Regions from separate parts of the Lelliottia sp. EB106-05-01-XG201 genome, predicted to be linked through region 1. Evidence: predicted binding sites of a transcription regulator. Region 1 holds the regulator's gene; the other holds the start of a gene.
The links. The regulator sigma-54, encoded in region 1, starts transcription at its own class of promoters, with help from an activator protein. The targets are predictions, from matches to a motif close to GTTGGCACANNTTTCGCTNT.

Region 1 (7,112 bases):
TGGCGGTGATTGCGGCGGAAGATCAGAAATTCCCGGATCACTGGGGCTTTGACGTTTCGGCGATTGAAAAAGCGCTGGCCCACAATGAGCGCAACGAAAACCGCGTGCGCGGGGCATCGACGCTTTCTCAGCAGACCGCTAAAAATCTGTTTTTATGGGATGGCAGAAGCTGGGTGCGAAAAGGGCTGGAGGCCGGTTTGACGTTAGGCATGGAAACCGTCTGGAGCAAAAAACGTATTCTGACGGTATATCTGAACATCGCCGAATTTGGTGATGGAGTGTTTGGTGTCGAGGCGGCAGCTCAGCGCTATTTCCACAAACCTGCCAGCCGCCTGACCCTCGCCGAGGCCGCGCTGTTAGCTGCGGTACTGCCGAACCCCATCCGCTTTAAGGCGGATGCCCCGTCAGGGTACGTCCGCAATCGTCAGGCATGGATTATGCGCCAGATGCGACAGCTGGGCGGGGAAGGGTTTATGACCGGGAATAAATTGTACTAGATGAGGACTTAGTCCTCATCAAATCCAGCGTTGAACAGCGCCACGACCGCAGCCAGGGCTTCCACTTCCTGCGGGCCGGTCGCTTCCACTTCGATCTGACGTCCTTTTGCCGAATCCAGCATCAGCAGCGCAATCACGCTGTTGGCTTCTGCCTCTGTGCCTTCGTCGTTACGCAGCAGCACTTCGGCATCAAACCCTTGCATCAGTTCAAACAGCTTCATCGCCGGGCGGGCGTGCATGCCCAGCTTATTGGTGATTTCAACAGTATGTTTTACGGTCATGTTTTACGTTTTTCCAGCGTGCGATGACGAGACTGAACGTTTTTACCGCGTGAGCGGAAATAATCGGCCAGCTGTTCGGCAATATACACCGAACGATGTTTACCGCCGGTACAACCAATCGCCACCGTCAGGTAACTGCGGTTGTTGGTTTCCAGCATAGGTAACCATAGCTCAAGGTAGCTTCGCGTCTGGTAGATAAAATTGTGAACTTCTGTGTGCCGGTCAAGGAACGCCGCCACCGGCTTGTCCAGACCGGTCATTGGACGCAGTTTCGGATCCCAGTGCGGGTTCGGCAGGAAGCGTACATCGAAGACATAATCCGCATCGATGGGAATGCCGTGTTTGAAACCAAAGGACTCGAACACCATCGTCAGCTCACGCTCGCGTTTGCCCAGCAGACGGGTACGCAGCATCTCTGCCAGCTCGTGAACGGACATCTCGGAGGTATCGACGATCAGATCCGCGCGGGAACGCAGAGGCTCCAGAAGATCGCTCTCTTCGTCGATGGCGCTCTCAAGCGACAGATTCTTGCTGGACAGCGGGTGCAGACGACGGGTGTCGCTGTAGCGACGGATCAGCGTGTTACGGTCAGCGTCCAGGAACAGCAGCTGAGGTGTGAAGTTCTCCGGCAGGCTGTTCATTGCCTGCTCGAAGATTTCCGGGGATTCCGGCATGTTACGCACGTCGATACTGACGGCGGCAGAGATTTGCCGGTCCGCCAGCGTCCGCGCCAGGTCAGGCAGCAGCACCACCGGAAGGTTGTCGACGCAGTAAAATCCCATATCTTCAAGGGCGCGCAAGGCCACGGATTTCCCCGAGCCTGAACGACCGCTGACGATCATCAGCACCATGTTCCGTTTCTCCTCACGACTGCAGATGTGAAGGCCATCTCCTGGTTACGCATCATCCTGATTGCCTTCCGCTTCGGTGATAATTTGGTACAGCTCTTCATCACTTTGGGCTGCGCGCAGACGGCGGCAAATGGTTTTATCCGCCAGACGTTTTGCCACCAGCGAAAGCGTATGCAGATGGGTTTTCGTCTGGTCAGCAGGCACCAGGAGAGCGAAAAGCAAATCCACCGGCTGGTTATCAATCGCATCAAAAGCGATCGGCGTTTCAAGCTGCACAAAAACGCCGACGGCGCGTAGTGTGTCTTCTTCCAGTTTGCCATGTGGAATGGCAATGCCATTGCCGATGCCGGTACTGCCCATTTTTTCACGGGTCAGAATGGCCTCGAACACCACCTGAGGTGGCAGGCTTAACTGTTTAGCGGCCAGTTCACTGATGATCTCCAGAGCGCGTTTTTTGCTCTGGCAGTGAACGCCACTGCGGGTACATTCCTGGTTAAGGACATGACTCAATTGAAGCGAGGAATCGTTGTTCATCATAATTTCACCTAAGCGCTAACTGTACAAATGGCCTGTTGTGTTTCACAACAGGCCGCCCTGCACCCGTTAACTGCCCGGACAATTAGTGTTGTTTCAGTTTATCTTTATGTTTATTAAGCTGTCGTGCCAGCTTGTCAATCAAGCCGTCGATAGCCGCATACATGTCTTGCCCTTCCGCACTGGCATGGATTTCGCCCCCGTTGATATGCAGGGTTGCGTCCGAGATATGAGTCACTTTCTCCACTTTTAACACAATGTAGACCTGGTTGATCCTCTCGAAATACTGCTCCAGCTTGGCGAATTTGGTATTCACAAAATCGCGCAGGGCTTCAGTGATCTCGACGTTGTGTCCTGTGATGTTGAGCTGCATAGTGTCTTCCTTATCGGTTGTGTCAAACCAGTTGTTTACGCTGGTTAGACGGCGGAATGGATAAAGACTCTCGATACTTCGCAACAGTACGACGTGCCACCATAATACCCTGATCGGACAGCATGGTGGTTAACTTACTGTCACTCAGTGGCTTCGCGGGGTTTTCCGCGGCGATCAACTTCTTCACCAGAGCACGAATGGCCGTCGACGAGGCTTCGCCGCCGCCCTCGGTATTCACATGGCTGGAGAAGAAATACTTAAGCTCAAAAATACCGCGCGGGCTGTGCAAATACTTCTGCGTGGTTACGCGCGAAATGGTCGATTCGTGCATCTCGACGGCCTGGGCGATATCCGCCAGCACCATCGGTTTCATAAACTCTTCGCCCTGATCGAAAAACGCCTGCTGCTGCTCGACGATACAACGACTCACCCGGAGCAAAGTATCATTTCGGCTCTCGAGGCTTTTAATCAGCCATCGCGCTTCCTGCAGATTGCTGCGGATGTATTGATTGTCGGAATCGTTGCGCACGCTGGTGCACATGGAGGCGTATTGCTGGTTGATCTGCAGGCGAGGAATGCTGTCGGAATTGAGTTCAACGGTCCAGCGGCCATTGTGTTTGCGCACCAGAACGTCAGGGATCACGTACTCAGGTTCGCCGGTCTGGATCGACTGTCCGGGGCGCGGATCGAGGGACTGAATCAGATTCACCGCCTCTTTCAGCACATCTTCTTTCAGACGCGTGACGCGCATCAGGGAGCGGAAGTCGTGATTCGCCAGCAGATCTAAATGCTCGCTGATGATCAGCCGCGCTTCGTCGATCCATGGCGTCTCTTTGGCGAACTGAGAGAGCTGGATCAACAGACAATCGCGGAGATCTTTCGCTGCGACACCGACCGGATCAAAGCGCTGGATGCGCTTGAGCACCGCTTCGATCTCATCGAGATCGATATCGCCGTTGCCGACGCTCTCCAGAATATCTTCCAGCGAGACGGTCAAATAGCCGGTGTCATCCACGGCATCGACAATGGAGGTGGCAATCGCGCGATCGGTTTCGGTGAACGGCGTGAGCTCCACCTGCCACATCAGGTAATCCTGCAGCGACTGGGTGGTTTCACCCTGATAGACGGGTAACTCGTCGTCCTGATAGTCTGCACGCGTACCAGAAGGTGTTCCGGCGGTGTAAATCTCATCCCAGCTGGCATCGAGCGGGAGCTCGTCGGGCATCTCTTTTTGTTCGAGTGCGTCTGCCGTATCAAGGGATTCGGTGTCCTGCTTTTCCTGGGTATCTACCTCGTCATGAAGATCGGTTTGCTCCAGCAGTGGATTGCTATCCAGCGCTTGCTGGAGTTCCTGCTGAAGTTCTAACGTGGACAGCTGCAACAGACGGATCGCCTGTTGTAGCTGTGGCGTCATCGCCAGTTGCTGGCTGAGCCTTAATTGCAAACCTTGCTTCATGTTCAGAGCGTTTTTCCCCGCTTTGGCGTGACTTAACCTCTACCCTATCAGAGTCTGAAGTCTTCCCCAAGGTACACGCGCTTCACATGCTCGTCTTCGAGGATCTCAAGTGGCGTGCCGTGGGCGATTAAATGGCCCTGGCTGACGATATAAGCGCGTTCACAAACCGCCAGCGTTTCACGTACGTTGTGGTCAGTAATGAGCACACCGAGGCCGCTGTCGCGCAGATGTTCGATAATTCGCTTGATGTCGATGACGGAGATCGGGTCAACGCCCGCAAAAGGTTCATCCAGCAGGATAAATTTCGGATTCGCTGCAAGGGCACGGGCGATTTCCACGCGGCGGCGTTCACCACCGGAGAGGGCCTGACCCAGACTGTCGCGCAGATGCTCGATGTGGAACTCTTCCATCAGCTCGTTGGCGCGATCCTGACGCTGTTCGGAGGTCAAATCATCACGGATTTGCAGAACTGCCATCAGGTTGTCGAAGACGCTCAGGCGGCGGAAAATTGACGCTTCCTGCGGCAGATAGCCAATCCCACGGCGCGCGCGGGCATGCAGCGGCAGCAGGCTGATGTCTTCATCATCAATGATGATGTTGCCCGCATCGCGCGGGACAATGCCGACGACCATGTAAAAGGTGGTGGTTTTGCCCGCACCGTTTGGGCCGAGCAGGCCCACGATTTCACCGGAGTTCACGGTCAGACTGACATCTTCCACGACGCGGCGGCCTTTATAGGCTTTGGCGAGGTTCTTTGCAGTTAATGTTGCCATAACGAATTAGTTACTCTTTTTCTGTGCCGGGGCCTGAGCTTTGTTCTTGTCCTGCAGCTGAGAAGGAACCAGAACGGTGGTGACGCGCTTACCTTTTTCGCTGAAAGCCTGCATTTTCTGCTCTTTCACGAGGTAAGTGATCTTATCGCCGGTGATGTTGCTATCCAGCTGTTCCAGATAGGCATTGCCGGTCAGGATGACGAGATCTTTCGCCAGCTCATAGTGCATATGAGACGCGCGGCCTTTTACCGGCTTGCCGTTATCCTGCATCTGATAGAAGGTGGCCGGATTGCCGTAGCCATCAATAATCTCCTTGCCCTGTTCGCCGCCCGGACGGGTGACAACCACTTTATCGGCGTTGATTTTGATCGTGCCCTGGGTCATGACCACGTTGCCGGTGAAGGTCACGACGTTACCCTGCATATCAAGCGACTGAGTGTCAGATTCGATATGAATCGGCTGCTCGGTGTCGCCCGTTACAGCAAGCGCGGGGAGGCTGGCGGCCAGCAGCGCGCTGGCAATGATAACTTTAAGGCTGAGTTTGTTTGTTTTGAATTTCATAGGAGGTTCTAACCTTTTCAATCAGCTCGGCGTTTTTGCTGCGTAAGTTCCCGCGCATTCTCAGACCGCTGGAATTAAATGTTGTGCCGTATAACGTCACCAGATCCTGCGACGTGACATCCTGGGTGACCAGGTTGATCTGGGCATTATCCGTAGTAATTTTGCGCAGTTGAGAATCTGGCGTCAGGGCGTTGACTTCAACATGACCATACAGATAAAGCATACGGTCATTCGTCAATTTTGCTCTGTCAGATTTAATCGACCACGTCGGAATTTTGTTGGTATCAAATGTGGTCATCACCGGTTGGGTAAACCACGAGATGCCATCATCGGAAAAATACTCTACGTGCTGCGCAATCAGGCGATAGTTGAGCGCCCCTTCAGGGCTATAAACCACCGTGTCGCTGTGATCGCTTTTATAGGTTGGTTCGCTGGTATTGACCACTTCATTCGGCGTATCGTCTTTATCAGCGAGATTCACGCCAATCAGAACCAGCACGGCCAGTGAAAGCAGAATGATAACCCAACGTCTGGTTTTACTCATATCGATTGCCCTTTGGCCTCATCAAGCTTGCCCTGTGCCAGCAATAACAGATCGCAGACTTCACGAACGGCACCGCGGCCGCCGTTGATCCGGGTGACATAATCCGCGCGCGGGATCAGCAGAGGATGCGCATCCGCCACAGCGATACTCAATCCCACTTCCGCCATCACCGGCCAGTCGATCAGATCATCTCCCACATAGGCGACGTTTTCAGGGGCGATGGCCAGTTTCGCCAGCAAATCCCGGAACGCGACCATCTTGTCGGATTGCCCCTGATACAAATGGGTAATGCCTAATGTTTCGCAGCGATCTTCTACCAGTTTAGCCTTACGTCCGGTGATGATAGCAACTTCGATGCCGGATGTGATCGCACAGCGAATTCCGTAGCCGTCGCGGACGTTAAAGGCCTTTAGCTCTTCGCCGTTATTGCCCATAAAAATCAAGCCATCGGACAGCACGCCATCGACGTCCAGAATCAGCAGACGGATTTTCTCCGCCTGCGCCATCATCTGGGTACTGACCGGGCCATAACAGGTTGCAAGGGATGCACCCGCATTACTCATTGTCTTATCCTTCATTACACTACGCCTGCGCGCAGAAGATCATGCATATGTACCACACCCAGCAGTTGGTCGCCATCGGCAACCATGGCTGAGGTAATATGACGGGACTGCATCAGGTTCAACACTTCGACCGCCAGCGTACCCGGACGCACCCGAATTCCGCCCGGTGTCATCACATCTTTGATGCCCAGCGTGCGTACGTCGACGCCCATATCAAACACGCGACGTAAATCCCCGTCGGTGAAGATCCCTTCGATCTTCATCAGGTCATCACAGATGACGGTCATGCCAAGATTTTTCCGGGTGATTTCCAGCAGCGCATCGCGCAGCGAGGCGTCTTTGCTGACGTGGGGAATTTCATCGCCCGTGTGCATAATATCATTCACGCGCAGCAGAAGTTTACGTCCCAGCGCGCCGCCCGGGTGAGAGAGGGCGAAATCTTCCGGGGTAAACCCGCGCGCTTCGAGCAGTGCGACGGCGAGGGCATCGCCCATCACCAGCGCCGCAGTGGTGCTGGAGGTTGGCGCCAGGCCGAGCGGGCAGGCCTCTTTCGGGACTTTCACGCACAGGTGAATGTCGGCTGCGCGCGCCATGCTGCTCTCCGGACGGCTGGTCATGCAAATAAGGGGAACGTGCAGACGCTTGAGCACCGGGATCAGTGCCAGAATTTCGTTGGATT
Region 2 (7,112 bases), 3.1 Mb from region 1:
TGGAGTACGCCCGGACCGCGACGGTTGTGCATTCGAGCGCGGGCCACGCGGGTGATGCCCGAGAGCAGTGGCGCAGCGGCGAATAACACCAGCGCCTGAAGTAATGCCAGTAACAGACTCATGTCAGGCTCCTCGTGAAATCACAATCACCACCAGCACCGCCAGCTCGACCAGCGCGAGGCGGCGGAACAGCGTGGGCGCAGCCGCGCTTTGCCAGCCGGGGATCATCCTGACCGGGTTCAGGGCGTGGCGCAGTTTGAGCACAAAGGCGAAGTTCTCTTTCACCGGCATCGCAAAACCGTGTGCGGTGATGACCATCGACTGCTCATGTTCATACCCGCACGCCCATGCCGTCCCGCGTGAACGGGCGGGCAGACGGTCGCGTCTGAAGAACATCATTAGCACCAGCGGCAGAAGCGGCGCGGCGATCAGCAGCAGGGCCATCATCGGTTGCGAAACGGCGGTGTGCGCGGTGGCGAGCGGCAGCGGAACCGCACTCCCCAGCAGCGGCAGCAGCCACGGCGCAGCCACCCCGCCTGCGATGCAGCACAGAGCCAGCAGCACTACGCTCGCCGTCATCAGGGCCGGCGCGCAGCGGGCGTTTTCCGCCTCGCGGGTGCGCGGCGCGCCGAGGAAGGTGACGCCGTAGACTTTCGCCATACACATCACCGCCAGCGCGCCGGTAATCGCCAGGCCGACAGCCAGCATTGGCCCCAGCAGACGGGCGACAAAAACGTCGCTCTGGCCGAGAGCAAAGAAGGACTGATAGATCACCCACTCACCGGCAAAACCGTTGAGCGGCGGCAAGGCGGCCATCGCCATCAAACCGACCAGCATTGAGAGCGAAATCAGCGGCATTTTTTTGCCGATACCGCCGAGCTTTTCGATATCGCGGTGCCCGGTGCGGAACCAGACGCTGCCCGCCCCGAGGAACAGCGTGCTTTTAAACAGGCTGTGGTTAACGAGGTGATACAGCCCGCCGATAAAGCCACAGGCGATCAGCGCCGGATGGTTCAGCGCCAGGCCGGTCAGCCCCGCGCCCAAGCCAAGCAGGATGATGCCGATGTTTTCCAGGGTGTGATACGCCAGCAGACGCTGGATGTTGTGCTCCATCAGGGCGTACAGGCCGCCGACAAACGCGGTGATCATCCCGGCGACGAGCAGCACCACGCCCCACCACAGCGGCGGCTGGCCACCGATCAGGGAAAGGGTGAGGATGCCGAACAGACCGGCTTTCATCACTACCGTCGAGAACAGCGTCGCGGCGGGGGCGGACGCATTGGCATGCGCCTGCGGCACCCAGCCGTGCAGCGGAATAATCCCCGCCAGCAGACCAAAACCGACCACGCCCGGCAGCCAGATATCCGCCCCGAACGGCAATATCTGCGCGCGGGCGCTCAGGAGATCCAGATCCAGCGTGCCGTAGCGCTGCCACACCAGCCAGCAGGTCAGCGCCAGCAGAACGGTACCGAGCCGCCCGAGGGCAAACCACAGTTTCCCGGACGGGCTGCAGCCGGTCAGGAAGACGCCGCACAGGGCCATGATTTCCGCCATCACCACCAGCGCCGCCAGATTGCTGGCGACGACCGTGCAGACGGCGGCGGCGAGCAGGAGATTGATCAGCAGACCGTTGGGTTTGGTCTGCGGGTGACGATGCCAGTCAATGTTGAACAGACTGACAAACAGGCCGCACAGACCAAAGGTGATGAGCCAGACAGCGTTCAGCGGCGTGAGCTGAACGGTGTGGCGAACGAGCGGCATCAGGCCTTGTGCATGAATCCCCTGCGTTAACACCATAAACCCGGCCAGCGCGGCGATCGCGCTACCGATTGCCCCACCGATCCCGGCGGTCCATCCGCTGAGAGTTTTGTGGAACGAGAAGAGCAGCGACAGCACGGCGGCTGCCACAAACCACGCCACAGCGCTGTTAATCAGAGTCACAGCGTTCATTTCGCCCCCTCGTTTTGCGCCTGAAACAGCGACAGATCGCCAAAATCGGTGTTTACCGTCAGCTCGCGTTTGCGTTTACTGGTCCGCGCAATATCCTGGATGTTAACCAGAATCAGCGCTTTGGTCGGGCAGGTGCGCACGCAAGCCGGGCCTTGCTCGTCAAAGCTGCACAGATCGCACTTCACCGCCACGGCGCGCACGCCCGGCACCCAGTCGAGCAGGCTGCTGACGCGGGCCGGTGCGGGAGGCGCAGGCGGCGCTTTTGGCGAGTTGGCGTTGGCCGGAATATGCAGCGGACGGCTGCCGGAAAATTCAATGGCGCCAAACGGACAGGCGATGCCGCACAGCTTGCAGCTCACACACAGGCTCTCGTTCAGCTGCACCGCGCCATCGATACGGGTGATGGCATTCACAGGACAGACGCCCGCGCAGGGGGCATCCTCACATTGATGGCAGAGCTGCGGGGCAGACTCTTTTTCATTACGCATAACGCGCAGGCGCGGCATCGACTGCAGCCCGTGCAGGCGGTGTGTTTCGGAACACGCCGCTTCACAGGTGTGGCAGCCAATACAGACCGTCGAGTCAGCAATTACAAAACGGTTCACCGGGTAGTCCTCTGGACAGTGTCATTTTTGACGACGACGTGCCATATCGACACATCTCGACACCCAAACATCAGGCGGGGCGCGATTCGCTTACCAGTTCGCGCAGATTCACCGGCAAATTGTGTTCTACCGCCGCATAGAGGCCGTCGTACACCGGCGCGATCTTTTCCAGATAATGTTCAAGCACCTGGTGGCGATCGCGGGTGCTGACGTGGCCGTCAACCATGCCGTCAGTCATCAACTGCGCCTGGGCAATTCGCTCTCTTTCGCCGTCTTTGGTTTCGACGTGGTATTCGATGACGTGGCTGTTGAAGTTGTCCGCCAGGGTGACGTAAATCGTGAAGTGGCCAAAGAGGATGAAGCACAGATCCTCCTGCGCCGCGCAGCTCATGGCGTGGTGCAGATGGGCTTTTGACAGGGTGATACCCTGTACCAGTGAGTTGCAGTAGAGGTGCCACTGCTCCTGTAATTGTTGATGGCGTTGCGCGATGTAATCCGCTTTTTCGCTAAGTTCCCAAATAGTCATCTCAGGTATCCGGTTAATGGAGATGAGGGCTCTTAAGCAGATTCTGTGCCAGTTTTTATCCTACTGATATTTATCGATTTTAAATCATCTACCCTGTCAACATCAGCGTGTCGACGTGTCATTTCGTCAGCGCCGACATCGTCACGCCTTATCTCAAATTAAGCTGGCATCGTTATTGCATTAACGCCTAAAACATCAGGAGGCGTCATGCACGAAATCACCCTCTGCCAGCGCGCGCTGGAACTTATCGAACAGCAGGCGAAGCAGCACCACGCAAAACGCGTCACCGGCGTGTGGCTGAAAGTCGGGGCGTTTTCCTGCGTCGAACCCAGCGCCCTGACCTTTTGCTTTGAGCTGGTGTGCCGCGACACGCTGGCGGAAGGCTGCGAGCTGCATCTCGAAGAGCAGCAGGCCGAATGCTGGTGTGAGACCTGCCAGCAGTACGTCACGCTGCTGTCATCGAAAGTGCGAAGCTGCCCGCAGTGTCAAAACACCGGGCTTAGGATCGTCGCGGACGACGGCTTGCAGATCCAGCGCCTCGAAATAGACCAGGAGTAAATCATGTGTAGTACCTGCGGTTGCGCCGAAGGCAACCTGTATATCGAAGGGGACGAGCATCGCCCCCACTCCGCGTTTCGCTCCGCGCCCTTCTCTCCCGCCCCGCGCAACGCATCAGCGTTGACCGGCCTGCGCTTTGCGCCGAAGCCATCGGACGAAGGCGACCTGCATTACGGCCACGGCGAAGCGGGCACCCACGCGCCGGGCATGAGCCAGCGCAAAATGCTGGAGGTGGAGATCAACGTGCTGGACAAAAATAACCAGCTCGCCGCCCGCAACCGTGCGCGTTTCGCCGCTCGCCAGCAGCTGGTGCTGAACCTGGTTTCCAGCCCCGGCTCCGGCAAAACCACTCTGCTGACGGAAACCCTCAAACGCCTGAACCAGCGCGTCCCGTGCGCGGTGATCGAAGGCGATCAGCAGACCGTGAATGACGCCGCGCGTATTCGTGAAACCGGCACCCCGGCGATTCAGGTGAATACGGGCAAAGGGTGTCATCTGGATGCGCAGATGGTTGCCGACGCTGCGCCGCGTCTGCCCCTTCCTGATACGGGCATTCTGTTTATCGAGAACGTGGGCAACCTCGTCTGCCCGGCCAGTTTCGACCTCGGTGAACGGCATAAAGTGGCGGTGCTCTCCGTCACCGAAGGGGAAGACAAGCCGCTGAAATACCCGCATATGTTTGCCGCCGCCTCGCTGATGCTGCTCAACAAAATCGATCTGCTGCCGTACCTCGATTTTGACGTCGAGAAGTGCCTGGCCTGCGCCCGGGAAGTAAACCCGGAGATTGAAATCCTGATGGTTTCCGCCACCAAAGGCGACGGCATGGAGAGCTGGCTGAGCTGGCTGGAGAACGAGCGATGTGCATAGGCGTTCCAGGACAGATTCGCGCCATCGACGGCAACCAGGCCAAAGTCGAAGTCTGCGGCGTGCTGCGCGATGTCGATCTCACGCTGGTGGGCGTTGTGGATGAAAATGGCGCCTCGCGCCTCGGTCAGTGGGTGCTGGTCCACGTCGGTTTTGCCATGAGCGTGATTAACGAAGACGAGGCCCGCGACACCCTCGCGGCGCTGCAAAACATGTTTGAAGTCGAGCCGGACGTCGGCGCGCTGCTGTTTGGCGAGGAGCGTTAAACCATGCGCTACGTTGATGAATATCGCGCCCCGGAACAGGTGATGCAGCTGATCGCGCATCTGAAAACGCGCGCTTCGCTGCTGGAGTACACCGCCGCGCGCCCGCTGCGCATCATGGAAGTGTGCGGCGGCCACACCCATGCCATTTTCAAATTCGGCCTCGACCAGCTTTTGCCCGATAACATTGAATTCATTCACGGCCCCGGCTGCCCGGTGTGCGTCCTGCCGATGGGCCGAATCGACAGCTGCATTGAGATTGCCAGCCAGCCGGGGGTGATTTTCTGCACCTTTGGCGACGCCATGCGCGTGCCGGGGAAAAATGGTTCGCTGATGCAGGCCCGCGCGCGCGGCGCGGATGTGCGGATCGTCTATTCGCCGATGGATGCCCTGAAGCTGGCGGCGGAGAACCCGGCGCGCAAAGTGGTCTTTTTCGGCCTCGGGTTTGAAACCACCATGCCCGCGACGGCCATCACCCTCCAGCAGGCCAAAGCGCAAAATCTCACCAATTTTTTCTTTTTCTGTCAGCACATTACGCTGATCCCCACCCTGCGCAGCCTGCTGGACGAGCCCGACAACGGCATCGATGCGTTTCTGGCGCCGGGTCACGTCAGCATGGTGATTGGCACCGGGGCCTACGGTTTTATCGCCGCCGACTATCATCGCCCATTAGTGGTTGCTGGATTCGAACCACTTGATCTACTACAAGGCGTGAACATGCTGGTTGAGCAGAAAATAGCAGCCCTGAGTACGGTGGAAAATCAGTATCGCCGCGTGGTTCCCGATGCGGGCAACCGGCTGGCACAAGAGGCCATCGCCGAAGTGTTTAGCGTCGAAGGCGACAGCGAATGGCGCGGGCTGGGGCTGATTGCCGAATCTGGCGTCCATCTGACCGACGCCTATCAGGCATTCGACGCCGAAGCGCATTTTCGCCCTGTGCCGCAGCAGGTTTGCGACGACCCTCGCGCCCGGTGTGGCGCGGTGTTAACCGGGAAATGCAAACCGCATCAGTGCCCGTTATTTGGCAACACCTGTAATCCGCAAACCGCGTTTGGCGCGCTGATGGTCTCTTCCGAAGGAGCCTGCGCCGCGTGGTATCAGTACCGCAATCAGGAGTGTGAAGCATGAAGACGGTGGAAATGGCCCACGGCAGCGGCGGCCAGGCGATGCAGCAGCTGATTGGTCAGCTGTTTATGTCCGCCTTCGACAACCCGTGGCTGGCAGAGCAGGAAGATCAGGCGCGTATCGCGCTCTCATCCCTGACCGCCCAGGGCGATCGGCTGGCGTTTTCCACTGACAGCTACGTCATCGACCCGCTGTTTTTCCCCGGCGGCGATATCGGCAAGCTGGCGGTGTGCGGCACGGCGAATGATGTGGCGGTGAGCGGGGCTATCCCACGTTTCCTCTCCTGCGGTTTTATCCTCGAAGAGGGGCTGCCGATGGAGACCTTAACCGCCGTCGTCCACAGCATGGCGCAGACCGCGCGCGACGCGGGCATCGCCATCGTCACCGGCGACACCAAAGTGGTGCAGCGCGGCGCGGCGGACAAACTCTTTATCAATACGGCAGGCATGGGCGCGATCCCGGCGGAGATCCGCTGGGGCGCGCAGCAGCTCGCGGTTGGCGATGTCTTGATAGTGAGCGGGTCGCTGGGCTGCCACGGCGCGACGATCCTGAATCTGCGCGAAGGCCTGGGGCTGGACGGCGAACTGCAGAGCGACTGCGCGGTACTGACGCCGCTTATCCAGACGCTGCGTAACTGCCCTGGCGTCAAAGCCCTGCGCGACGCGACGCGCGGCGGTGTGAATGCCGTGGCCCACGAATTCGCTGCCGCCAGCGGCTGCGGGATTGAACTGGCCGAAAGCCAGCTGCCCGTCAAACCGGCGGTGCGCGGCCTGTGCGAACTGCTGGGTCTGGATCCGCTTAACTTTGCCAACGAAGGCAAACTGCTGATCGGCGTGGAACGTGCTCACGCCGAAGCGGTTCTGGAAAAACTGCGCGCCCATCCGCTCGGGCAGAATGCCGCTATCATTGGTGAGGTGGTTGAACGCAAAGGGGTGCGACTGACTGGCCTGTATGGCATCAAACGCACGCTGGATCTCCCGCACTCGGAACCGTTACCCCGTATTTGCTAGAACCACGCGAAAAGTGGTCAGCACTGTTTCTCTTTTTTTTGCCAGTTTCTTTGGAAGCGATATGTCGTATACACCGATGAGCGATCTTGGACAGCAAGGGCTGTTTGATATTACGCGCACACTTTTACAGCAGCCCGATCTGGGTTCACTGAGCGATGCCCTCACCCGGCTGGTCAGGCAGTCTGCGCTGGCAGACCGCGCCGCGATTGTG

Region 2: hypA (hydrogenase maturation nickel metallochaperone HypA) is a predicted target of sigma-54. The motif match lies at 3,244-3,263, and genes of this name have one in related genera.

What each region holds. Positions count from the first base shown of each region.
Region 1 covers NZ_JBYTDV010000001.1:4,176,001-4,183,112, reverse strand. The annotation lists gene mtgA (monofunctional biosynthetic peptidoglycan transglycosylase) at 1-497, shown strand, start outside; gene npr (PTS phosphocarrier protein NPr) at 506-778, opposite strand; gene rapZ (RNase adapter RapZ) at 775-1,629, opposite strand; gene ptsN (PTS IIA-like nitrogen regulatory protein PtsN) at 1,675-2,166, opposite strand; gene hpf (ribosome hibernation promoting factor) at 2,249-2,536, opposite strand; gene rpoN (RNA polymerase factor sigma-54) at 2,559-3,992, opposite strand; gene lptB (LPS export ABC transporter ATP-binding protein) at 4,040-4,765, opposite strand; gene lptA (lipopolysaccharide ABC transporter substrate-binding protein LptA) at 4,772-5,326, opposite strand; gene lptC (LPS export ABC transporter periplasmic protein LptC) at 5,295-5,870, opposite strand; gene kdsC (3-deoxy-manno-octulosonate-8-phosphatase KdsC) at 5,867-6,433, opposite strand; gene kdsD (arabinose-5-phosphate isomerase KdsD) at 6,448-7,112, opposite strand, start outside.
Region 2 covers NZ_JBYTDV010000001.1:1,060,104-1,067,215, reverse strand. The annotation lists gene AC3WS9_RS05020 (respiratory chain complex I subunit 1 family protein) at 1-122, opposite strand, end outside; gene hycC (formate hydrogenlyase subunit 3) at 124-1,950, opposite strand; gene AC3WS9_RS05010 (4Fe-4S dicluster domain-containing protein) at 1,947-2,555, opposite strand; gene hycA (formate hydrogenlyase regulator HycA) at 2,626-3,081, opposite strand; gene hypA (hydrogenase maturation nickel metallochaperone HypA) at 3,289-3,639, shown strand; gene hypB (hydrogenase nickel incorporation protein HypB) at 3,643-4,506, shown strand; gene AC3WS9_RS04990 (HypC/HybG/HupF family hydrogenase formation chaperone) at 4,497-4,769, shown strand; gene hypD (hydrogenase formation protein HypD) at 4,773-5,894, shown strand; gene hypE (hydrogenase expression/formation protein HypE) at 5,891-6,901, shown strand; gene flhA (formate hydrogenlyase transcriptional activator FlhA) at 6,963-7,112, shown strand, end outside.